Regions from separate parts of the Bradyrhizobium sp. KBS0727 genome, predicted to be linked through region 3. Evidence: predicted binding sites of a transcription regulator. Region 3 holds the regulator's gene; each other region holds the start of a gene.
What was found. The regulator PhoB, encoded in region 3, activates phosphate uptake and scavenging genes when phosphate is short. The targets are predictions, from matches to a motif close to TGTCATNNANCTGTCAT.

Region 1 (5,984 bases), 3.5 Mb from region 3:
ACCAGCGCCGGCGCGCCGTCGCGCGGCCGGAACACCTGCACCACGCCCTCTTCCGACATCTGCTGCAGCGCCTCTTTCAGCTTCTTGGCCTTCATCGCATCCGTCAGGCGGACGCGGCGGACGATTTCCGGCGCAAAACTGGGAACGCCGACGAAGGTGATGTCCTCGCCCTCGGTCAGCGTGTCGCCGATCCGCAAGGTGCCGTGATTGGGAATGCCGACGACGTCGCCGGCGAACGCCTCATCCGCCACCGAGCGGTCCTGGGCGAAGAAGAATTGCGGTGACGACAGCGACATGTTCTTGCCGGTGCGCACCAGCTTCGCCTTCATGCCGCGGCTGAGCTTGCCGGAGCACAGCCGCGCGAACGCGATGCGATCGCGATGGTTCGGATCCATATTGGCCTGGATCTTGAACACGAAGGCGCTCATGCGCGGCTCGGCCGCCTCGACCTTGCGCAGATTCGAATCTTGCGCGCGCGGCGGCGGCGCGAACTTGCCGAGGCCTTCCAAGAGATCGCCGACGCCGAAATTGCGCAGCGCGCTGCCGAAATAGACCGGCGTCAGATGGCCTTCGCGAAACGCCGCCAGTTCGAACGGCTTGCAGGCTTCCGACACCAGCGCGAGTTCGTCCTTGATCTCGGCGACGTCGAGATTGGCGTTGCGGCCGGCGAGTTCGGCGATGTCGATCTGTTGCGCCGCGCCGGTCTTGGCGCCGCCGCCTTCAAGCAGCCGCACGCCGCCATTGATGACGTCATAGGTGCCGAGGAAGTCGCGGCCGCGGCCGACCGGCCACGTCATCGGCGTGGTGTCGAGCGCCAGCGTCTTTTCGATCTCATCCAGCAGGTCGAACGTGTCGCGGCTCTCGCGGTCCATCTTGTTGATGAAGGTGATGATCGGGATATCGCGCAGCCGGCAGACCTCGAACAGCTTCCGGGTGCGCGCCTCGATGCCCTTGGCGGCGTCGATCACCATGACCGCGCTGTCGACCGCGGTCAGCGTGCGATAGGTGTCTTCCGAAAAGTCCTCATGGCCCGGCGTGTCCAAGAGGTTGAAGACGAGGTCCTGGAATTCGAACGTCATCACCGAGGTCACGACCGAGATACCGCGCTCGCGCTCGATCTTCATCCAGTCGGAGCGGGTATTGCGCCGCTCGCCCTTGGCCTTGACCTGACCGGCCAGGTTGATGGCGCCGCCGAACAGCAGCAGCTTTTCGGTCAGCGTGGTCTTGCCGGCGTCCGGGTGGGAAATGATGGCAAAAGTCCGCCGCCGCGCCACTTCATCTGATAGCAGCGACCGGGACGGCGATTCGGTGGGAACAACGATGTCGGACATGAAGCGAGCGTTTGGCAGGGAAAACCGGCGCAATCAAGGGTGATTTGGCAATTGCGCCATGCCGGTGCAACCCCCATATCCGGTGGGGAGGACGGCCTTCCGATCAGCACAACATCCGCGGGGACGACCCTGCCTGTACATGGAGGGTTTGTCATGGCTTGGGCTGTGTTGTTGGCTGCCGGCCTGCTGGAAATCGTCTGGGCCATCGGCCTCAAATATACCGAAGGCTTTACGCGGCTCACCCCGTCTGTCCTGACGCTCGCGGCCATGGCCGGAAGCGTCCTCCTGCTCGGACTGGCGCTGAAGACATTGCCGATCGGAACCGCCTACGCCGTATGGACCGGGATCGGCGCCGTGGGAACAGCGATCCTCGGGATCTTCCTATTCGGCGAACCGGCTTCCGTGCTTCGCTTGGCCAGCATCGGCCTGATCGTGGCCGGCATCGTCGGGCTCAAACTGGTCACCTGATCAGCGCAGCAGCGTCACCGCCCAATAGGCCAGCGCCGCCACGATGGCGGAGGCCGGAATGGTGATCACCCAGGCATAGACGATCGAACTCGCCACGTTCCAGCGCACCGCCGAAACCCGCCGCGCCGCGCCGACGCCGACGATGGCGCCGGTAATGGTGTGGGTAGTGGATACGGGAACCCCGAGATAGGTGGCCATGAACAGGGTCGCCGCACCGCCGGTTTCCGCACAAAAGCCCTGCATCGGCGTCAGCTTGGTGATCCGCAATCCCATGGTGCGAACGATCCGCCAGCCGCCCATCAGGGTGCCCAGCGCCATCGCGGTCTGGCACGCCATCACCACCCAGAACGGAATCTCGAAATGGTCGCCGAGGTGGCCCTGCGAATACAACAGCACCGCGATGATGCCCATGGTCTTTTGCGCGTCGTTGCCGCCATGGCCGAGCGAATAGAGCGAGGCTGAGACGAATTGCAAAATGCGAAAGGCGCGGTCGACCGCAAACGGCGTCGAACGCACCGACAGCCAGGACACGATCGCGACCAGCACCAGCGCCAGCAGGAAGCCGACCAGCGGCGACAGCACGATCGCCAGCAGCGTCTTGGTGAGTCCGCTCCAGACGGCGGCCGAGAAACCCGCCTTCGCCATGCCGGCGCCGACCAGTCCACCGATCAAGGCGTGCGAACTGCTGGAGGGAATACCCAGCGCCCAGGTGATCAGGTTCCAGACGATCGCGCCCACCAGCGCGCCGAAGATCACCTGCGCATCGACGATGCTCGGTTCGATGATTCCGGTGCCGATGGTATTGGCGACGTGGAGCCCGAACACCGCGAAGGCGACGAAGTTGAAGAACGCGGCCCAGACCACCGCATATTGCGGACGCAGCACCCGGGTCGACACGATCGTCGCGATCGAATTGGCGGCGTCGTGCAATCCGTTGAGGAAGTCGAACAGCAGCGCGACCGCGATTAATCCGGTCAGAATCGGAAGACCAAGCGTGGCGTCCACTGCGCGGCCCTGCCCTATACCTGTTCGATCACGATACTATTGATCTCATTGGCGACGTCGTCGAAGCGGTCCGCAACCTTTTCGAGATGCTTGTAGATCTCGGCGCCGACCACGAAATCCATGGCGTTGGCAGTGCGATGCTTGAGGAACAGTTCCTTCAGCCCGATATCGTGGAGGTCGTCGACGCGGCCTTCCAGCTTGCCGAGTTCCTCGGTGATCGCGGTCAGCATCGCGACGTTTTCGCCGATCGACTGCATCAGCGGCAAGGCGCGGCCGACCAGATTGGCGCACTCGACGAGCAACGTTCCGATCTCGCGCATCGGCGGCTCGAAGGTGCGCACCTCGAACAACACGACGGCCTTCGCGGTCTGCTGCATCTGGTCGATGGCATCGTCCATCGCGGCGATCAGGTTCTTGATGTCGACGCGGTCGAACGGCGTGATGAAGGTGCGGCGAACGGCGGTCAGCACTTCGCGGGTGATGCCGTCGGCCTCGTTCTCGAACTGGTTGACGCGCTGGCAGAACACCGGCGTCTCGTCGCCGCCGCGCAGCATGTCCTGCAACGCCGTTGCCCCCTGCACGACCGTCTGGGCATGCCGGTCAAACAGCTCGAAAAACCGCTCTTCCTTGGGCAAGAAAGCACGAAACCAGCGCATCAGCATCGGCAAGAATCCATCGTTCTGGCAGGGCCGCCGGGCGGCCCGTCACAAAACTGTCATAGACCATTCGAGCGCAAAGCGCGCGACGGCAGGTCCCGGGAACCCGGTCATCCACCGCTTTGTGGAGCCGAAAATGCGGCCAAAACCGGCTGGTTTAGAGCGATCGCCGGAAATAATGCGCGATCTCGCCGATCACGCCGCGGCGGAACGTCAGCACGCAGGCCACGAAGATCACGCCCTGGATCACCGTCACCCACTGGCCGAAACCTGCCAGATATTGCTGCATGGCGATGATGACGAAGGCGCCGACCACCGGACCGAATACCGTCCCGAGACCGCCGACCAGGGTCATCAGCACGATTTCACCGGACATCGACCAGTGCACGTCGGTGAGCGAGGCGTTCTGCGCCACGAACACCTTCAGCGAACCGGCGAAGCCGGCGATGGTACCGGACAGGATATAGGCCACCAGCTTGTACTGGTCGGTCTTGTAGCCCAACGAGACCGCGCGCGGCTCGTTCTCGCGGATCGCCTTCAGCACCTCGCCGAACGGCGAGTTGATGGTGCGGTAGATCAGCAGGAAGCCGATGAGGAAGCCGGCAAGCACGACGTAGTAGAGCACCGTCGGCTTGGAGAGGTCGAAAATCCCGAACAGATGACCCTGCGGGATGCCCTGGATGCCGTCCTCGCCATGGGTGAACGGCGTCTGCAGGTAGATGAAATACAGAAGCTGCGACAGCGCCAGCGTGATCATCGAGAAGTAGATGCCCTGGCGACGGATCGCGACCAGCCCGGTGATGACGCCGAGCGCGGCCGCACCGGCGGTGCCCGCCAGGATGCCGAGTTCGGGGGACAGCCCCCAGACCTTCAGCGCATGCGCGGAGATGTAGCCCGCGGTGCCCAGAAACATCGCGTGGCCGAATGAAAGCAGACCGCCATAGCCGATCAGCAAGTTGAAGGCGCAGGCCAGCAGCGCAAAGCACAACGCCTGCATCACGAAGAACGGGTAGATACCGGTCCAGGGCACGACAGCCAGCAGCACCGCCATCAAGGCGAACACGATCATCTCGTCGCGCAGCGCGCGCGGCGTTACCGGAAGAGTGTCGTCAGTCAATGCGCTCATGTCAGGCCGCCCGTCCGGTCAGTCCCGTTGGCTTCACCAGCAACACCAGCACCATCAGGACGAAGACCACGGTGTTGGAAGCCTCGGGATAAAAGTATTTGGTCAGTCCTTCGATCACGCCGAGCGCAAAGCCCGTGATGATCGAGCCCATGATGGACCCCATGCCGCCGATCACCACCACCGCGAACACGACGATGATCAGATCGGCGCCCATCAGCGGCCGGACCTGGTTGATCGGCGCCGACAACACGCCGGCGAGTGCCGCGAGGCCGACGCCGAGCCCGTAGGTCAGCGTGATCATCCGGGGCACGTTGACGCCGAACGCGCGCACCAAAGTCGGGTTTTCGGTCGCCGCGCGCAGATAGGCGCCAAGTCGGGTCCGCTCGATCAGGTACCAGGTCCCAATGCAGACCACGAGCGAGAAGATCACTACCCAGCCGCGATAAATCGGCAGGAACATGAATCCCAGATTCATGCCGCCCTTCAGTTCATCGGGGATCGCGTAAGGCAGACCCGAGGATCCGAAATAATTCTGGAACACGCCCTGAATGATCAGCGCCATGCCGAACGTCAGCAGCAGCCCATAGAGATGGTCGAGGCCGGTAATCCATTTCAACATGGTTCGCTCGAGCACCATGCCAAACAGGCCCACAATGACGGGGGCCAACAACAGCGCCCACCAGTAATTGAGGCCAATGTCGACGTGGAACGTTTGTGTGGCCGGCAGCGATTTCCATCCCACGAACGGCCACTGCACAAGGTTCAGCAGGGTCATCCAGATGTTGGTAAAAAATGAACCGAGTGTCGGAGGGTCGATGCCGTTCAGCAGAAAGAACGCGACAAACGCGCCCATCATGTAAACCGCGCCATGGGCGAAATTGATGATGTTGAGCATGCCGAAGATCACCGCGAGCCCGAGACTGAGCAGCGCGTAGAACGATCCGTTGATCAGTCCTACCAAAAGCTGTGCGTAAAGAGCTTGCATCGGTTTAGTACTCAATCTCGTTGTGACGCGGAAGGGAACCCGCCGGCACGATCCCGGCGGGCCGTTCGTTCTACCAGCGGACAGGCGCTTTCCGAAAGCGGCCGGAAGGCCTGGTCGCCCGGGGTGGTCCCGATCAGCTTGTAATAGTCCCACGGGCCTTTGGATTCGGAAGGCTTCTTGACCTCGAACAGATAGGCCGGGTGGATCTTGCGGCCATCGACGCGGATCGAGCCCTTGCCGAACAGCGCATCGTCGGTCGGCAGCGATTTCATCTTGTCGACGACCTTGATGCCATCATGCGGATTGCCGCCCATCGCCTCCAGCGACTTGAAGTAATGCAGCAGGCCCGAATAGACGCCGGCCTGCACCATCGAGGGCTGCGCCTTGTTCTTCATGCGATCGGAGAAGCGCTT
Region 2 (5,984 bases), 1.7 Mb from region 3:
GACCGCCTCGATCGACATCAAGATCGAAGGCCTCGGCGGTCATGCCGCGCGTCCGCATAAATGCATCGATTCCGTGCTGGTCGGCTCGCAGTTGATCACGGCGCTGCAATCGATCGTTTCGCGCTCCGTCGATCCGCTGGAGTCGGCGGTGATCTCGATCTGCGAATTCCACGCCGGCAACGCCCGCAACGTGATCCCGCAGACCGCCGAACTGCGCGGCACCGTCCGCACGCTGACCCCGGAAACCCGCGATCTGATCGAGAAGCGCGTGCACGAGGTGATCGCGGGCGTGGCGCAGATCACCGGCGCCAAGATCGATCTGGTGTATGAACACGGCTATCCCGTCACCCATAATCATCCGTCGCAAACCGAGTTCGCGACCCGGGTGGCGAAGGAAATCGCCGGCGAGGCCAACGTTCATGAATCGCCGCCGATGATGGGCGCGGAAGATTTCTCCTACATGCTGGAGGCGCGCCCGGGGGCGTTCATCTTCTGCGGCAACGGCGACAGCGCCGGCCTGCATCACCCCGCCTATAATTTCAACGACGAGGCGATCGTGTACGGCACCTCGTACTGGATCAAGCTGGTCGAGAATACGCTGGCGGCGTAATCGCCTGAACTTCGATCTCACGTGAAGGAAGGCCTGCATCTCCAATGCAGGCCTTCTTTATTTGCGCCTCACCTGGAGCCTTATCGGTTCTGATTCAATCAGAACCGGGCTCCAGCAATGGCGACATAAAAAGCCCGCGCCGTTGGCGCGGGCTTTTCTATCGCATTGCAGCGAGGAACGCTGCGTCAGTCTTCGCGGCGATCAGAACACGCGCGAGAAGATCAGGTAGAGCGTGCCGGACAGCAGGATTGCGGCCGGCAGGGTCAGGACCCACGCCATCACCATGTTGCGGATGGTGGCGATCTGCAGCCCCGAGCCGTTCGCCGCCATGGCACCGGCGACGCCGGACGACAGCACATGCGTCGTCGAGACCGGCAGGCCGAACATGTCGGCGGCGCCGATGGTGGCGGCGGCAACGAGCTCGGCGGAGGCGCCCTGCGCGTAGGTCAGGTGCGTCTTGCCGATCTTCTCGCCGACGGTGATGACGATGCGCTTCCAGCCGATCATGGTGCCGAGCCCAAGCGCGATCGCCACCGCGACCTTGACCCAAGTTGGAATGAACTTGGTGGCCTGGTCGAGCGAGCCTTTATAGGCGTTCAGGGTCGCGACCTCTTCCTTGTTGAGGTCGTTTTCCTTGTCCTTCATGAGGAAGCGGACGGCTTCCGAAGTCAGGTACATGTCGTTACGGGTGTTGCCGACGACTTCGGCCGGCACCTTGTTGAGCGAGCCGTATTTCGCGACCTGGTCGCCGACGTCTTTCACCAGCACGGCCAGCGAGGGGTAGGTGCCTTCGCTGATCTTGTGTTCGGCGACATACAGCGTCACCGCCGGGCGCGGATTGCCGATGATGCTGTGGCCGGCGCCCTTGGCGGCGACCACCCTGGAGGCGGCTTCCGAGGTCTTCTGGAACTGCGCCACCTGGGATTCCGGCAGCGCGCGGTTCAGCGCGTAGGCGGTCGGCACGGTGCCGATCAGGATCAGCATGATCAGGCCCATGCCCTTCTGGCCGTCGTTCGAACCATGCGCGAAGCTGACGCCGGTGCAGGTGGCGATCAACAGACCGCGGATCCAGAGCGGCGGCGCCTTGTTGCCTTCGGGCGCTGCGTACAGCGCCGGGTTGCGGACGATCGTCTTCAGGAGCAGCAGCAGGATGGCGGCGCAGACGAAGCCGACCAGCGGTGACAGCAACAGCGCGTAGCCGATCTCGGTGGCCTTGCCCCAGTCGACGCCAGAGGTGCCGTCACGGCCGCGCATCAGCGCATTGGCGACACCGACGCCAATGATCGAGCCGATCAGGGTGTGCGACGAGGAAGCCGGCAGGCCGAAATACCAGGTGCCGAGGTTCCACAGGATCGCGGCGATCAGCAGCGCGAACACCATCGCAAAGCCGGCGCTGCTTCCGACTTGTAGGATCAGTTCGACCGGCAGCAGCGAGACGATGCCGAAGGCGACCGCGCCCGAGGACAGCAGCACACCGAGGAAGTTGAAGAAGCCCGACCACATCACGGCGACTTCGGCCGGCAGCGAGTGGGTATAGATCACGGTAGCCACCGCGTTGGCGGTGTCGTGGAAGCCGTTGACGAACTCGAAGCCGAGCGCGATCAGCAGCGCCACGAACAGCAGGATATAGGGCAAATAGGACGTGACCCTGGTGCCGGTCGCGTCGACGTCGGCATAGATGCTGTAGGAGACGAACAACAATCCGGCGGCCAGAATGCCGAAGAAGATGATCATCGTCAGCGGATTAAAACCCTTGTCGAGATTGGGCCTGGAGGCCGGCTGGATGGGCGCTGGCTCGCCCATGGAAGAATTAATTGCAATATCGGTCATTCTGACGCCCTCAAATACATTGAGACGCTGTTTTGACCGATGGACTTGAAGGTTGGATGACAGTTGCGGCTATGCAGCGTGCTCGCTTGTATCCGCCGCGTTGCACAACTTTTCGCAGGGCTGGTCCCGTCTTCCCGGATCGACGCGCGGCCATGCCAATGCGGTGCGAACAGCGTGAGGCGGGGAAAAGGTAGGCCGCGCGCTGCGTGGCACCGGGGCTGGTGGCGCCGCGCAGCGCGTCGGCCTCAGGTGGAACGTCATGGCGTGAACAGGACGTTCTACGTTGCCGTCGAGAATGCGAATTCTCATTGATCAATTAAAGGTTGTACAGATGTTTGTCAAATTTTCCCACCGTTATATTTCATGGGAAATGGCGGTTCCGTCGCGTTTTGTGCCGCGCGGGATTGAAGATACTGGCGTAATAGCGCCGCCAGGTTTCCTCCAGGCGATCTTCCGTCGGCGCTTCGGCTTTGGCCACGCCCGGCGTGATCGAAACGGCGTGGCCGTCCCAATGCGCGCAGACATCAGGTGTCAGGATCGACCACGGCATGTCGGCGAAGCGTCGCGCGAAGAACGACGCGGCGAGTTCGACGATGTGATGTTCCGGTTCGAACCAGGCGACGTAATGCGCTTTCTGTTCGCGACCGACTTCGCGGAAGCGAACAAAGGCGTGCATCTTGTGCTCGTCGCGGCGCACGGCCTTTGCCATCGCCGCAACGTCAGAGACATCAGGGTCGGTCGCGATGTCGAGCAGATCGTGATGGTCGCGCAACCGCCACAGCAGGCGATAGAGCAGGGCAAACCGTTCGGGGTTGCGATGCAGGATCGCGGTCTGCGCCAGTTCGACGAACCTGCCCGATACGTTGAAGGTAGTGCCGTGCGTCGGCTCGGGCGGAGGTGACGTCGGTTCGAACAATTCCGGCGCGCTGCCGCGCACCCGCCACGTCACGTCGGCCGGCTTCACATCATTCAACGCCAGCGCCCGGGCGGCTTTGCGCCAGCCGTCGAAATCGGTTTCGCCGTCGAGGCTGATGAAGCGCATCGGCTAGTCCCTTTCGTCATTCCGAGCGAAACGGGTCGCGCGTCTACGCGCCCGATGGCAGATCCATCCTTGAATCCCTTTGATTCCACTCATGAATCGGTTCGACGCCGATCCCGATTGACTCTGCGGGTCCTGTTAGCTTTATATTAGAACATACCATGAACAAATGGGCCGGCCGCGGGTTCATTCGAAAGAACCGTTGAAGGCGAAATATCCAAAGGAGCGGGGCATGAGCACCGCACGCATCAACACGCTTGCGCGTTTGCGCGGCAGCATCGAGCGCATCGAAACGTCAGGTGATGCCTATGCGCATCCCAAGGCAGCGCTTGGCCACGCCGACGCCGACGCAACGTTGCGAGGCGGCCTCGTTTTGGCCGCGGTGCATGAGGTGTTTTCGGAAGGGCATCAAAGTGCGGCGGCCACCGGCTTCATCGCCGGCCTTGCCGGACGGCTGACGCCGCGCCGGCCGCTGGTCTGGGTGCGGCAGGATTTTTCCGAACTGGAATCCGGCGCGCTGTCGATGAGCGGGCTTTGCGAACTCGGCCTCGATCCGCGCCGGCTGGTGACCGTGCGTGCCGCGGACGCCGATGCCGCGCTGCGCACCGCCGCCGACGCGCTGGCCTGCGACGCGCTCGGCGCTGTCGTGCTGGAAGTCTGGGGCGAAGCGCGGCAGCTCGATCTCGTCGCCAGCCGCAAGCTTACATTGGCCGCGCAAGCCTCCGGCGTCACCGCCTTGCTGCTGCGGGTGGCGGCCACGCCGCAACCTTCGACCGCGGAAACAAGATGGATCGTGCGCGCGGCGCATTCGCCGCCGGCCTCGCCGTGGATCGGATGGGGCGCGCCGGTGTTCGATGCGCAACTCGTTCGTAACCGTCATGGCCCGGTCGGGCGGTGGATCATGGAATGGAAATGTGATGAGTGCCTTTTCAGCGAACCGGCGGCGTATCCTCAGCCTGTGGCTGCCACGCCTGCCCATCGACCGCATCAAGCGCAAGTTTACGCTCACGGTTTCAAGCAAACAGCGTGAGGCAAACTTTCACAATACAGGCAGTGCGCTCCCTCTCCCGCTTGCGGGGGAGGGTTGGGGTGGGGGTGTCTCCGCGAGTCATACTGCTCGTGTGGAGAGAGCTTCCCCCACCCGGATCGCATCTTTCGATGCGATCCGACCTAAGAGCGAGCTTCGCTCGTCTCGACCCCCGCAAGCGGGAGAGGTGAAGCAAGAAGCGCCCCACGTCGTCATCGCAAAGCAGAACAACGCGCTGGTGATCTATGCGCTCGACGATCTTGCCGCGCGCTCCGGTCTTTCGATCGGGCTGCCGCTCGCCAATGCCCGCGCGATCTGTCCGGAACTGACGGTGTTCGATGCCGACGAGGCCGCGGACGCCAAGACGCTGGAAGACATCGCCGACTGGTGCGACCGCTTCACGCCGCTGGTGGCGCTCGATCCGCCGCATGGCCTGTTCCTCGATATCACCGGCTGCGCCCATCTGTTCGGCGGCGAGGCCGCGCTGCTGCAGGCCGTCACCGGCGCGCTGACAAAGCGGGGCTTTGCCGTCAGCGCCGCGATCGCCTCGACCTCGGTTTGCGCGCGCACCATGACGCGGCATGTGTCGGGGAAAATCGTAGCCTGCGGCGAGGAGGCCATGGCCGTCGCGCCGCTGCTGGTCACAGCCCTCGGTACGGATGAGGCCATCGCCGGTGGGCTTCGCCGCGCCGGGCTGAAGACCATCGGCGACGTCGCCTCGCGCGCCCGCCACGAGATCGCAGCTAGGTTTGGCGCCGGCTTCACGGCCCACCTCGCGCATGCACTGGGGCAGGGCGATGCGCCGATCAGTCCGCGAAAGCCGCTGCCGGATTACATCGTCGAGAAACGCTTTCCCGAACCGGTCGCCACCGAAACCGTGATCGCGATGAACTTGTCCGCGCTCGCAGCCATGCTGGTTGCGGCGATGGACAAACAGGGAAAGGGTGCGCGGCGGCTGGAAGCGAGCTTCTTCCGCACCGACGGCGCGGTACGCACGATTGCGGTCGATACCGGGCGTCCGGTGACGAAGCGCGAGGTGATCGACCGCCTGTTTCGCGAGCGGCTCGATGCGCTCAACGATCCCCTCGATCCCGGCTTCGGCTTCGATCTCATTCGTCTGTCCGCCAGCCGCACCGAAATCATGGTGCAGCGGCAGCGCGACCTCGATGCGTCAGTCCATGACAATGACCAACTCGCCGCCCTGATCGACCGCATCGCCGCGCGCATCGGCGGAAAACGCGTCGTCGTGCATCTGCCGCAGGACACCCATATTCCGGAACGTGCTGTCCTGGCCGTGCCGGCGCAGCACCATCTGGCGGCCGCGGTTCAGGCCTTCTGGCCCGAGCGCGTTGCAAGCGAGCCGCCGCTGCGGCCGTTGCGGCTGTTCGACAAGCCCGAACCGATCAAGGTGCCGTTTGCGACCGTGCCTGACGGGCCGCCGCATCAATTCACCTGGCGCCGCGTCACCCACACGGTGG
Region 3 (5,984 bases):
CGGCACCTATCTGGCCGAATACGGCAAGCACGACAAACTTACCTCGGTGATCCGCTTCATCAACGACATCCTGTTGAGCGCGCCATCGATCATCATCGGCCTGTTCGTCTATGGCGCCATCGTAGTCCCGATGGGCGGCTTCTCGGCCTTTGCCGGCTGTCTGGCGCTCGCGGTGATCGTCATCCCCGTGGTGGTGCGCACCACCGAGGACATGCTGGGGCTGGTGCCCAATCCCCTGCGTGAAGCGGCCTCGGCGCTCGGCCTGCCGCGTTCGCTGGTGATCCGCCGCATAGCCTACCGCGCCGCGCGCTCCGGCCTGATCACCGGCGTGCTGCTCGCCACCGCCCGCGTCGCCGGCGAAACCGCGCCGCTGCTGTTCACCGCCCTGTCGAACCAGTTCTTCAGCCTCAACCTGACTAAGACGATGGCGAATCTTCCGGTCACCATCAACAATTTCGTGCAGAGCCCCTATGTCTACTGGAAGCAGCTCGCCTGGAGCGGCGCCCTGATCATCACGCTCACCGTGCTCGCCCTGAATATTGGCGCGCGAATTCTCGGCGCCGAGAGGACAACGAAATGAACGATCTTTCCGTATCCGTCAGCGTTCCCGGCGCCGGCGTGCCGTCGATGCCGCATCAGCCGGAAGCTTCGGCCAAGGTGACGGCGCGCGGCCTGAACTTTTACTACGGCGAGCACCACGCGCTGAAGAACATCAACCTCGCGCTCGGCACCAACCGCGTCACCGCCTTCATCGGCCCGTCCGGCTGTGGCAAGTCGACCCTGCTGCGGATCTTCAACCGGATGTACGACCTCTATCCGGGCCAGAGGGCCACCGGGCAGCTGATGCTCGACCAGACCAACATCCTCGACCCCAAGCTCGATCTCAACCTGCTGCGCGCCCGCGTCGGCATGGTGTTCCAGAAGCCGACGCCGTTCCCGATGACGATCTACGAGAACATTGCCTTCGGCATTCGCCTCTACGAGAAGATCTCCAAGTCCGAGATGGACGGCCGGGTCGAGAAGGCGCTGCGCGGCGGCGCGCTGTGGAACGAGGTCAAGGACAAGCTCAACGCCAGTGGCCTCAGCCTGTCCGGCGGCCAGCAGCAGCGGCTCTGCATCGCCCGCACGGTCGCGGTGCGGCCCGAGGTGATCCTGTTCGACGAGCCCTGTTCGGCGCTCGATCCGATCTCGACCGCCAAGGTCGAGGAACTGATCCAGGAACTGGCGGAGGACTACACCATCGCCATCGTTACCCATAACATGCAGCAGGCGGCGCGCGTCTCCGACAAGACCGCCTTCATGTACCTCGGCGAGCTGGTCGAGTTCGATGACACCAACAAGATATTCACCTCGCCGAGCGATCGACGAACCCAGGACTACATCACCGGCCGGTTCGGCTAGCTTGATCCGGAGGAGATAACACATGGCTTCTGAACACACCGCCAAGGCGTTCGACAGCGATCTGCAGGAACTGACCCGCCTGGTCGCGGAAATGGGCGGCCTCGCCGAACGCATGATCACCGAATCCGTCGATGCGCTGGTTCGCCGCGACATCGCGCTCGGCAACCGCGTCGTCGCCTCCGACGCCGAGATCGACCGCCTGCAGCACATCATCGAGGAACGCGCGGTGCTGACCATCGCGCGGCGCCAGCCGATGGCGATCGACCTGCGCGAGATCGTCGGCGCCATGCGCGTTGCCACCGATCTCGAACGGATCGGCGACCTCGCCAAGAACATGGGCAAGCGGGTCGCGGCGCTGGAGAACGATTTCCAGCCGCTGAAGCTGATCCGCGGCCTCGAGCACATGACCGACCTGGTGCAGTCGCAGGTCAAGTCGGTGCTGGACGCCTATGCCGCGCACGACCTGCCGGCGGCGATGGCGGTCTGGAAGGGCGACGAGGAAGTCGACGCCATCTGCACCTCGCTGTTCCGCGAACTCTTGACCTATATGATGGAAGATCCGCGCAACATCTCGTTCTGCATTCACCTGATGTTCTGCGCCAAGAATATCGAGCGGATCGGCGACCACGCCACTAACATTGCCGAAACCGTATTCTACATGATCGAGGGTCAGCAGATTCTCGACAAGCGCCCGAAGGGCGACATGACGACGTTCGCCACGACAGTACCCGGTAACTGACGCGTCGAAACCAAGGGAAGCAGAATCGATGAACGCACGCATTCTGGTAGTTGAAGACGAGGAAGCGCTGACCACGCTGCTGCGCTACAATCTCGATGCCGAAGGCTACGACGTCGAAACCGTCGGCCGCGGCGATGACGCCGATACAAGGCTGAAGGAGCGGGTGCCCGACCTGATCGTGCTCGACTGGATGCTGCCGGGCCTGTCCGGCATCGAACTGTGCCGGCGCTTGCGGGCGCGGCCGGAGACCAAGCAGCTGCCGATCATCATGCTGACCGCGCGCGGCGAGGAAAGCGAGCGCGTCCGTGGCCTTGCCACCGGCGCCGACGACTACATCGTAAAGCCCTTTTCGGTGCCGGAATTGCTGGCACGGGTGAAGGGTCTGTTGCGGCGCGCCAGCCCGGAGCGGCTCGCCACCGTGCTGACGTACGGCGATATCGAACTCGACCGCGAGAAACGCCGCGTCGCCCGCTCCGGCCGCCAGATCGATCTCGGCCCGACCGAGTATCGCCTGCTGGAATTCTTCCTGGAGCATCCCGGCCGTGTGTTCTCGCGCGAGCAGTTGCTCGACAGCGTCTGGGGCCGCGACATCTATATCGACGAACGCACCGTCGACGTGCACATCGGCCGCCTGCGCAAGCTGCTCAATCCCGGCCGCGAGCAGGATCCGATCCGCACCGTGCGCGGCGCCGGCTACGCGCTGGACGATCGCTTTGCGAAGGCGGAGTCGTAACTACTGTCGTCCCGGCCTTGAGCTGGGACCGATACCCGCCGATGTTGATTGTCTAACAGAGCTGGAGCTTCAGCTCGGCATAACCACGCACGTCTGTGGTTATGGGTCCCGGCGCCTGTGCGCAATAGGCCGGGACGACGGCGGATATAGTCCGCTCAATTCACGACACAGATAGCATCGCGTAAGTTTACCTGGTCGGCTTCGGCGCCGGGCGGCGGCGATCGGAGGCCGGCTGATAGGCGACGCGCGAGTGATGCGCGCAGTAGGGCAGGCCGGAGAGCGCCTTGCCGCCGCAGAAGAAGAAGTCCGAACTCGAGGGATCGCCGACCGGCCAGTGGCAGGTGGCCTCGTTCAATTCCAGCAGCGACAGCCGCTGGCTCATCGGCACGACGTTGTCGTAGGAGATCGGATCCGGCTCCATCTCGACTTCGAAGGCATGGGCGAGCGCAGTGTTGCCGCGCGAGACCGGACGCGCCACCCGCATCATGTGCTGGGCGGGCCGGGCCTTGCGCTGGCGCGGGGCGGCCGAGGAGGGGCTCTTGGCGCGGCCGGACAGACCGAGCCGGTGCACCTTGCCGATCACGGCATTTCGCGTCACATTCCCAAGTTCCGCGGCGATCTGGCTGGCGGACAGGCCGCCTTCCCAGAGCTTCTTAAGCTGCTCGACGCGATCGTCGGACCAGGTCAATACGGTCATCGAATTCTTCCCTTCGCTTCGCGCGGGCCAACCGGGGGCAGCGCTGGCGATGCCAAATCTCCAAAATCCCTGCGGTCAGAATCCCTTAGCCCTCGCCGGGCGCGAAAGTCGCGCCCGAACGTGTACGCTGAACACATGGACTCAAGAGGATCAGAACTGCCGCACGAGATGTCGTACCCGACAGCCCAGACGCTACAATATGGCGTGACTCTGGCGCAAGAGTCCGCAGCTAAGCGTCCACATGTTCCGACATCTAGGCATTGCAATGCGTGTTTTCCACCACACCGGAAATGTACGGATTGCCTTTTATCGCAGTGCAGGAAGGCGGCTGGAGCATGATCCGGAAAAGTGGACACCGGTTTTCCGAGAAGATCATGCTCAAACAAGAAGGTGAACGAGCCTGCGAAGCAGGCTCTACGGCGTGTTGACACGTTCCGTCGCCAGCATAGAATGCCCTGACGTGCCGCCCCAAAAGGCGGCACGTTTTGTTTTCGGGTGGCCGGTGGTTGCGTGCGCGAAGGCTCGCGCACCCTGGCAGCTCGCAAACGGACTGCTCTCAAACCTCAAGTGATCGCCATGACCCATAGCGCCGCGTCGCATCTGCTCCCCGTATTCGCCAGGGTCGACCTTGGCTTCGAACGCGGCGAGGGCGCCTGGCTGGTCGCCACCAACGGCGATCGCTATCTCGACTTCACCTCGGGCGTCGCGGTCAATGCGCTGGGCCACGCCCATCCGCAACTGGTCGCAGCGCTGCAGGAACAGGCCACGAAACTGTGGCACATGTCGAACCTGTTCAAGTCGCCCGACGGCGACAAGCTCGCCGCGCGGCTGTGCGAGCAGAGCTTTGCCGACTATGTGTTCTTCTGCAATTCCGGCGCCGAGGCGATGGAATGCGTGATCAAGGTGACGCGCAAGTATCAGGCCGCCAAGGGTCATCCCGAGCGCTATCGCATCATCACTTTCGAAGGCGCGTTCCATGGCCGCACGCTGGCGACCTTGGCCGCGACCGGCTCCGCCAAATATCTCGAGGGTTTTGGGCCGCCGATGGACGGCTTCGACCAGGTGCCGCATGGCGATCTCGAAGCGGTGAAGAAGGCGATCGGCCCGCACACCGCCGGCATCCTGATCGAGCCGGTGCAGGGCGAGGGCGGCGTGCGCTCGGCGCCGAACGCGTTCTTCAAGGGCTTGCGCGAATTGTGCGACAAGCACGGCCTGCTGCTGGCGTTCGACGAGGTGCAGACCGGCATGGGCCGCACCGGCGATCTGTTCGCCTACAAGCGCCTCGGCGTCACCCCCGACGTGATGTCGCTGGCGAAAGCGCTCGGCGGCGGTTTCCCGATCGGGGCGTGCCTGGCGACCGCGGAAGCCGCGTCCGGCATGACGCCGGGCTCGCATGGCTCGACCTTCGGCGGCAACCCGCTGGCGATCGCGGCCGCCAACGCCGTGCTCGACGTGATGCTGAAGCCCGGCTTCTTCGACCACGTGCGGAAGATGTCGCTGCTGTTGAAACAGAAACTGGCCTCGGTGGTCGATCGCTATCCGAACGTGCTGTCGGAAGTGCGCGGCGAGGGGCTCCTGGTCGGCGTCAAGGCCGTGGTGCCCTCGGGCGATCTCGTCAATGCGTTGCGTGATCAAAAGCTGCTCACCGTCGGCGCCGGCGACAATGTGGTGCGCTTCCTCGCGCCCCTGATCGTGAACGAGGCCGAGATCGAGCAGTCCGTGCAAATGCTCGAGCGCGCCTGCATCGCGCTGTCAGGGGCACCGTTGAAGAAGGCGGCGGGGTAATGAGCAAGCCCGTCCGTCACTTTCTCGACATCAGCGAACTGCCGCTTCAAGAGCTGCGCAACATACTCGACGCCGGCGCCGCCATGAAGGCGAAGCTGAAGGCGCATGAAAAGGTCAACAAGCCGCTCGAAGGCAAGACGCTGGCGATGATCTTCGAACGGCCGTCGACCCGGACGCGGGTGTCGTTCGACGTCGGCATGCGCCAGCTCGGCGGCGAGTCCATCATGCTGACCGGCGCGGAGATGCAGCTCGGCCGCGGCGAGACCATCGCCGACACCGCGCGCGTGCTGTCGCGCTATGTCGATGCGATCATGATCCGCATCCTCAATCACGAGGCGCTGCTGGAACTGGCCGCCTACGCCACCGTGCCCGTCATCAATGGGCTGACGCGGCGTTCGCATCCCTGCCAGGTGATGGCCGATCTGATGACGTTCGAGGAGCATCGCGGGCCGATCGAGGGCCGCACCGTGGCCTGGACCGGCGACGACAACAACGTGCTGGCTTCCTGGGCGCATGCGGCCGAGCGTTTCAAGTTCCAGCTCAATGTCGCCACCCCGCCGCAGTTCGCGCCGAACAAGGCGATGAAGGACTGGATCAAGGCCACCCAAGCCCCGATCGTGCTCGGCGCC

Region 1: the regulator PhoB is predicted to act here: its motif matches at 3,507-3,523, upstream of FFI89_RS20270 (DUF47 domain-containing protein).
Region 2: the regulator PhoB is predicted to act here: its motif matches at 2,486-2,502, upstream of FFI89_RS11150 (inorganic phosphate transporter).

The regions. Positions count from the first base shown of each region.
Region 1 covers NZ_CP042176.1:4,350,049-4,356,032, forward strand. Annotated here, with positions in the region: gene FFI89_RS20255 (peptide chain release factor 3) at 1-1,331, opposite strand, end outside; gene sugE (quaternary ammonium compound efflux SMR transporter SugE) at 1,485-1,799, shown strand; gene FFI89_RS20265 (inorganic phosphate transporter) at 1,800-2,804, opposite strand; gene FFI89_RS20270 (DUF47 domain-containing protein) at 2,819-3,463, opposite strand; gene FFI89_RS20275 (branched-chain amino acid ABC transporter permease) at 3,618-4,586, opposite strand; gene FFI89_RS20280 (branched-chain amino acid ABC transporter permease) at 4,588-5,571, opposite strand; gene FFI89_RS20285 (ABC transporter substrate-binding protein) at 5,583-5,984, opposite strand, start outside.
Region 2 covers NZ_CP042176.1:2,457,358-2,463,341, forward strand. Annotated here, with positions in the region: gene FFI89_RS11145 (M20 aminoacylase family protein) at 1-610, shown strand, start outside; gene FFI89_RS11150 (inorganic phosphate transporter) at 812-2,440, opposite strand; partial or broken gene FFI89_RS11155 (TIGR03915 family putative DNA repair protein) at 2,823-3,482, opposite strand; gene FFI89_RS11160 (ImuA family protein) at 3,712-4,509, shown strand; gene FFI89_RS11165 (DNA polymerase Y family protein) at 4,694-5,984, shown strand, end outside.
Region 3 covers NZ_CP042176.1:801,270-807,253, forward strand. Annotated here, with positions in the region: gene pstA (phosphate ABC transporter permease PstA) at 1-580, shown strand, start outside; gene pstB (phosphate ABC transporter ATP-binding protein PstB) at 577-1,401, shown strand; gene phoU (phosphate signaling complex protein PhoU) at 1,424-2,140, shown strand; gene phoB (phosphate regulon transcriptional regulator PhoB) at 2,169-2,873, shown strand; gene FFI89_RS03730 (GcrA family cell cycle regulator) at 3,061-3,570, opposite strand; gene FFI89_RS03735 (aspartate aminotransferase family protein) at 4,147-5,355, shown strand; gene argF (ornithine carbamoyltransferase) at 5,355-5,984, shown strand, end outside.